DNA from 3 places in the Rhizobium sp. 2YAF20 genome. Region 3 is predicted to be linked to each of the others. Evidence: predicted binding sites of a transcription regulator. Region 3 holds the regulator's gene; each other region holds the start of a gene.

Region 1 (2,268 bases), on a different contig from region 3:
TCAGGCGTGCAGGACGCGAGTGTGCCGATAAGAGCGATTGCGATTACAAGTTTCTTCATGTCACTGCTCCGTGGATCTCTGATTACATAACTGATCTAGTATTTATTGCGTGTCAAATCCGTCCCAATAACACCAGGACGAGGATAATTACGACAACAAGTCCCAGTCCTCCCGACGGGCCGTAGCCCCAACCACTGCTATATCCCCAATTCGGCAGCGCGCCAATCAGCAGCAAAATGAGAATGACAAGCAATATTGTGCCAAGCATGGTCCATTTCCTCCAGCATCCAACCAGCGATATTCGCTGACATTAGAAACTTCTTTCACAGGAAATTGTTCCATGGCCTTTAAGGGCGGCATTCCGTCCCCGCGACAACATCGACCCCGCCCCGCTTTTCCACAGCCATGACATGCATGGAGCCGCAAAGAGGATCTTGTGCAAAGTGAAGGCAAGGTTAAAAATGCCATAAATATAAATGCTTGAGACCAATCGGCCCTCAGCTTGCACGCCGTTGGTTTGCTTTCGACGCAGAAGCGGCATTTCCCTGGCGGCACCTAACGACGGCTCGGCTTTGGTCAGATGCAAGTATGGACGTTGGGCCGGCAGGTTGTCAGAGGTTGGCGCGATAGGATCACAATTCAACCTTGGAATGAATTTATTGAAGATATCCACGATCCTCTATCGAGGCATCGTCTCAATCTCCGATTCATTCCAATTCTGCGGCTCAACCATCCAGAGTCCTGTATGTCGGCGCGAGAATCACACTAGATATGGTGGCACCACCAGATCGACCCGCTGATTTCAAGCCGGCAGCGCCAATTTTCATGCACCTCTCGGCTACGGGCCGCAGCGCTTTGCAGATCGGAATTTTGCGATGTTTTACAAATTGTTAACAGCTACAATCAATTGGTGTCGCATGCTTTTTTGATAAATGATTGTTGCTCGCGCAAGCACGCGGCCGGGCATCCGCCCGATTCAGCATCTGGTGCGATTGCGCCATTTCTGTCCTATATGTAGCGATGAACAAAGCAAGAACTCGTTCGAGTCAGCGATTCGTCGCCGATTCGTTCCCAACGTGTTCTCCGAAGGCCGGACTCGCGCTGGCTGTGCGTCGAATGTACCTTCTGGTTGTGCACAAAGGCCGAGTATATTTCATTTTCGCCGTCCTTTTTTGCCTCAGGTCTTGCCTTTGTCGCATATGCTCGTCATCTGTTGCTCACTTCACGGAGGAGCGCGTTGACGGAAACGCGACCGCGCCTCATCCTTACATGGACATATGACCCTGACTTCGCAGCCCATGATCCTAAGCGGACGCGGCGTGACCGCAGTGCTTGGACCGACCAATACCGGTAAGACGCATTATGCCATCGAGCGCATGGTGGCGCATGGCAATGGCGTTATTGGATTGCCGCTGCGCCTTTTGGCGCGCGAGGTCTATACGCGCGTCGTCGAAAAGGTCGGCGCGCAGAACGTCGCCCTGGTCACTGGCGAGGAGAAGATCTCGCCGCCAAATGCGCGCTACTCCGTCTGCACTGTCGAGGCGATGCCACGGGAGACGAGGGCGTCGTTCGTCGCCATCGACGAGGTGCAGCTCGCCGGCGATCTTGAGCGCGGACATATCTTTACCGATCGCATTCTGCATTTGCGCGGCCGGGACGAGACGCTGCTCTTGGGCGCAGGCACGATGCGGCCGATCCTCGAGCATCTGTTGCCTGGCATTACCGTTGTCGAGCGCCCGCGGCTTTCGCACCTGTTTTATGCCGGCCAGAAGAAAATCACCCGTCTGCCGCAGCGCTCCGTCGTCGTTGCCTTCTCGGCCGATGAGGTCTACGCGATCGCCGAGCTCATTCGCCGCCAACGCGGAGGTGCCGCCGTGGTGCTCGGGGCGCTCAGTCCGCGGACGCGCAACGCCCAGGTTGCGCTCTACCAGGCGGGCGATGTGGAATATCTGGTGGCGACGGACGCCATCGGCATGGGCTTGAACCTTGACGTCGATCACGTCGCCTTTGCCCAAGATCGGAAATTCGACGGCTATCAGTTCCGCCATCTAAATCCCGGAGAACTCGGCCAGGTCGCCGGCCGCGCCGGCCGGCATCTCAGGGACGGCACGTTTGGCGTGACCGGCCAGGTCGATCCGCTTGACGACGATCTGGTGCGCCGGATCGAGGGGCATGAATTCGACAATGTCAAAGTTCTTCAGTGGCGGACCAAGGAGTTCGATTATTCCTCGATCGCCGCCCTGCACTCGAGCCTGGATGCCGTGCCGA
Region 2 (2,268 bases), on a different contig from region 3:
TTTCGAGGGTAAGGCGAAAGGACGGGTTGCCGATGCTGCCGCCAAGCATCGATCCATCCGGCAGGAACCGCGCCCCAGCCGGCGCGGGTTCGACAGACAGGCGAAAGAGAGCGCTGCTCGCCTCTTCCTCTCCCCCCTGTCGCAACAGAAACAGCGGCCGCCCCGCCGCCTTGGCCCTTAAGCTGAGCCGCCGACTTTCCGTCAGCCCGAAACGGGCCGGATTGCCGCGCACCTCCAGAATGACCACGACAAAGACCGCGCTTGAAAGCGCTGCCTCCGCCAGCCACAATGCTTCGTCAAGTTTTCGAGGGGCTGCATGCAGGAAGCCCTGCGGCTCCAGGCCAAAATCCCTAAGGCCGATCGCATAGGGCAGGCCCGCTTCCATCGACGCCACCGTGTCGCCAATCCAAAGCACCGTTTCGTGGCCAGCCGATACATTTTTCTCCCCTTCTCCGAGACGCGAGGCAAGTGCCAGGGCAAAACCCGTAGCAGCACCGGCATCGCGAAGCGAAAGCGAACGGATCTCGGTCATCGCATCGCGTGGAATCCCACCTTCAAGTGCCGCGTCAAGAACGGTTACGCCGGTCTGAAGAGGCGGCCTTTGCTTTAGGCCCGTCTTTAGCTTTCCTTCCTCCGCCGCCATCGCCTCATGGGCGGCAGCGGCCAAAGCAGGCGCCGGCTTGCCTTCCAATCTGGCAATGGTTTCACGCAGGGCAAAAAGCGTTTCCCGCGCCACGGCTGTTTCGGCCACGACGTTAGCTCCTGATAAAAAATGTTCCTGTTATGTTCTTATAGATTCCAGAGTGCCGAAGAAGAGTCAACAGCCTATTTATGTGAATTTATTCCTCGGCTTGATTCCGCTCTCGAAAACTTGCCGCGAAGGCTCTATATGGGCGCAAAGGAAGGAAGTATCATGGCCCGCATTGACCAGAGCGAGGATTGGCGGGACCGCCATGCGCCGACGATCAGTTCATTCGAATCCCTGGCAACGGAGGCCTACGGCCACCTGCCCGAAGAATTCCGTGCGCTCACCGGCAATCTGATCATCGAGATCGAAGATTTTCCGGATGACGAGGTTTTCGAGGATATGGCCCTTGAAACCCCCTTCGACCTGCTGGGCCTATTCGAGGGTCGCGGCATTTCCGAACGCTTCACCGTTGAAACGGGTGAAATGCCCAACCGCATACGCCTCTATCGCCGGCCGATCATCGATTACTGGGCGGAAAATGAGGAAACGCTCGGCGATATCATCACCCATGTCCTGATCCACGAGATCGGCCATCATTTTGGGCTTAGCGACGACGACATGGAACGGATCGAGGAAAGTGCCGAAGAAGCCACCGACCGCTAGGACGACAGTTTTCTACTGCTCGGAAAGCTTCATTTCAGGATCGTACTCCTTGCCCTCGACTTCCTTGACCACCGCCTGGCCGCATTGCATTTCGCCGGTTGCCGCATTGAAGGCGTAGGTCGGCGAGCCATAGAGCGTCCAGCCCTTGTTGAGGCTGGCGGAGATCTTGTGGCAGAAGGAGGCGTCGTCCGGACCGGACAGGAAGCGGTAGAGTTTCATCGGGTCGTCTTTCGTTCTGCAATCAGGCGGGCTTTATGAACCAGTCCCTGCGCCTGGACAAGATGGAGCCTTTCGACCATTCGACCACCAAGATTGACGACATTGAGCCCCTCCGACGCAGGATCGGCAAAAGCTGCGATAATCGCTTCCGCTTCGGTGATGGCCTCGCCATTGGGCCCGAAACAATAATTGGCACATTCGATCTGGTTCGGATGGATCAGCATCTTGCCGTCAAAGCCCATGGCACGTCCCTGGGAACACTCGCTCTCCAGAGAGCCCATATCCTTGAAATCATTAAAAACGCTATCAATCGCATCCAGCCCGTAGGCGCGAACCGCCAGCACCACCTGCATCAGCCATGGGACGAGATAGGTTCGCCCCGGTTGCGGCAGCACACCCGTTTCCTTGCGCAGATCGTTCAGTCCGACGACGAAGCAATCGAGCCTGGAGCCTGCCGTGCGCCCGGCCTCGGCAATCGCTGCAGCATTGAGGATACCGCGCGGCGTTTCAATCATTGCCCAGATGCGTAAATTTTCCGGCGCATCGGCGTCTGCTAGCCTGTCGCTGATGGCCATGATATCCTGCGGTTCATCGACCTTGGGCAACAGGATGGCGTCTGGTTCCAGCTCAAGAACAAGATCCAGGTCGGCATTCCCGAAGCTTGAAGACAGGGCATTGACACGGATGATCCGCTCCTT
Region 3 (2,268 bases):
CATCCGCCGTCCACTATAACGCCGAAGCGAGGCAGGGTAGCAATTGAGAAAAATTCAATCGATTTTAGTTGAATTCCTCGATTAAAGGTTGCCGATTTCATCGGAAAACGAACTGTCGGATGCGAGGCGTTGAACCCAATCCCGGGCGCCCCCGGATTTCACCTTCAAACAATGGCAAAGGGGGCCCGCGGCGTTTGACGTGCAGCCACCGACAATGCTGCCGACAGACTATAATCTGCCCTTGAATAGACGTAAGCGGGGCTCAAGGCTGACCCTCGACACCGAGCAGCAAAAAGGCGCTGCGACAGGCGATGGAACAGCCTTGATTAAGCCCCCACCGGCAGTTTCGCTTGCCACCGCAAGGACTGGTGCGGCGATGCCGGATAATGGCCAGATGATCGTGACCATCGACGATGGCGCTTATCTCGGCCCCGCCTGCGGCACCGCCGACATCGTCGTTACGCCTATACGAATGCGCCTGGAGCGATTGTCGCTCCGTCGCAGTGATATTCACGGGCGCCGGCTTGACGAGAACCGGTGCGGTCGAGGTGGTCAGTCGGAAAACCCCTCCATCGAAACAGCTTTCCCAACTATACGAAGACCCTGGAACCTATCGCGCCTATGACTGGCGCTCGGGCAAATTTACCACCACTGCTACGTCATCACCGGTCAGTGATAACGGCGGATCAAACCCACAAGCTTCCCCTGAACCTTGACCCGGTCCGGTCCGAAAATTCGTGTTTCATAAGCCGGATTGGCAGCCTCAAGCGCAATCGATGCTCCCTTGCGGCGAAAGCGCTTCAAGGTTGCCTCTTCGTCATCGACAAGTGCAACGATGATATCGCCGGGGCTGGCGGTGGTCGTATTTCGAATAATCACCGTGTCGCCGTCGAAGATACCGGCATCGATCATCGAGTCGCCCTTGACCTCGAGCGCATAGTGCTCTCCAGCGCCAAGCATGTCGGCCGACACAAAGATATCGTGCGTGTTATTCTGGATCGCCGAGATTGGAACACCGGCGGCAATCCGGCCCATCATCGGTACCGAAACGGAATTGCCGCTGTCGTCATTGGCTGCCGGCTTTGCAGGGGCGGGAACAAGCTGAGGCTTGCCAAGGCTGCCCTCGATGACGCTTGGCGAAAAGCCACGTCGCGGCTGCAGACTGGCGCTGTAGGCCTCCGGTAGCTTGATCACTTCGAGCGCGCGTGCCCTGTTCGGCAGTCGGCGAATGAAGCCGCGCTCCTCAAGCGCGGTGATCAGCCGGTGAATTCCCGATTTCGATGCAAGGTCCAATGCATCTTTCATCTCGTCGAAGGAGGGCGGTACGCCGGATTCCTTCATGCGCTCATGGATAAAAAGAAGCAGTTCCTGCTGTTTGCGCGTCAACATATCGCCGAACCCCAAATGTGAAACAAATACAGAACAGACACTATATGTTCCATATGTGTTCCGCAAGGCTTTAAATTCTGGTGAAGGCCAGGCAAGGACATCCGAGATTTTCGATCCGAAACTATGCGGCCGGGTGTCGCGGACGGTTCCCGATTGTGATCGTCCGTTCGCGTTCCAGCATTTTCGGCTTGAAACCGACTAAGGAAAGGAGCAAACCGGGCGCCGCAGAGAGGAGAGCGCGATGGTCGCAATACATCCGGTTGATCACCTCGTGTTGCCGACTGTCAACATCGGTTTGGCGGGTGAGCGGCTGGGCAAACTCGGCTTCACCGTAGCGCCGGACGCACGCCATCCGTTCGGCACGGAGAATGCGTGCGTTTTCTTTACAGACGGGACCTATCTGGAGCCGCTGGCCGTTGCCAGTCGCGAGGAATGCGAAACGGCGGCGCACGAGGGCAATGTATTCACTGCCCGCGATCAGGCGTTCCGCTTCCGTGTCGGCGAGGATGGTTTCTCGGCCGTGGTATTTGCAACGAACGACGCCAAGGCCGACGATGCGCGCTTCCGTCAAAAAGCCATATCCGCCGGCAGGATGTTGCAATTTGCGCGCCCGGTTCGCATGCCGGACGGATCCGAATCGACGGCGGGTTTCAGTCTCGCCTTTGCCGCAGATTTGCGGGCGCCCGACTTTTTCGCCTTTTGCTGCGAGCGCACCAATCCCTTGCCTGCCGATCGCGGAGCGCTCGAGCGCCATGTGAACGGTGTTGTCGGTATCGCGGAAGTGGTGTTGTCGACCTCGCGGCCGTCAGCCTATCGCAATTTTTTGGGGCTCGCCGCCGGCGGAGCCGATATTGTCGACTTTTCCTTCGGCATCAACGT

Evidence for each region. The regulator LexA, encoded in region 3, represses DNA repair genes until DNA is damaged. The targets are predictions, from matches to a motif close to TGTTCNNNNTGTGTTCNG.
Region 1: AB4Z52_RS05035 (helicase-related protein) is a predicted target of LexA. The motif match lies at 1,067-1,084, and genes of this name have one in related genera.
Region 2: AB4Z52_RS04675 (ImuA family protein) is a predicted target of LexA. The motif match lies at 774-791, and genes of this name have one in related genera.

Annotation. Positions count from the first base shown of each region.
Region 1 covers NZ_JBFRFF010000002.1:193,441-195,708, forward strand. Annotated here, with positions in the region: gene AB4Z52_RS05020 (YMGG-like glycine zipper-containing protein) at 1-59, opposite strand, end outside; gene AB4Z52_RS05025 (DUF3309 family protein) at 113-268, opposite strand; gene AB4Z52_RS05030 (hypothetical protein) at 311-673, opposite strand; gene AB4Z52_RS05035 (helicase-related protein) at 1,278-2,268, shown strand, end outside.
Region 2 covers NZ_JBFRFF010000002.1:112,386-114,653, reverse strand. Annotated here, with positions in the region: gene AB4Z52_RS04675 (ImuA family protein) at 1-751, opposite strand, end outside; gene AB4Z52_RS04670 (metallopeptidase family protein) at 914-1,351, shown strand; gene AB4Z52_RS04665 (DUF1737 domain-containing protein) at 1,364-1,570, opposite strand; gene AB4Z52_RS04660 (HpcH/HpaI aldolase/citrate lyase family protein) at 1,567-2,268, opposite strand, start outside.
Region 3 covers NZ_JBFRFF010000006.1:139,684-141,951, forward strand. Annotated here, with positions in the region: gene lexA (transcriptional repressor LexA) at 670-1,389, opposite strand; gene AB4Z52_RS11255 (VOC family protein) at 1,631-2,268, shown strand, end outside.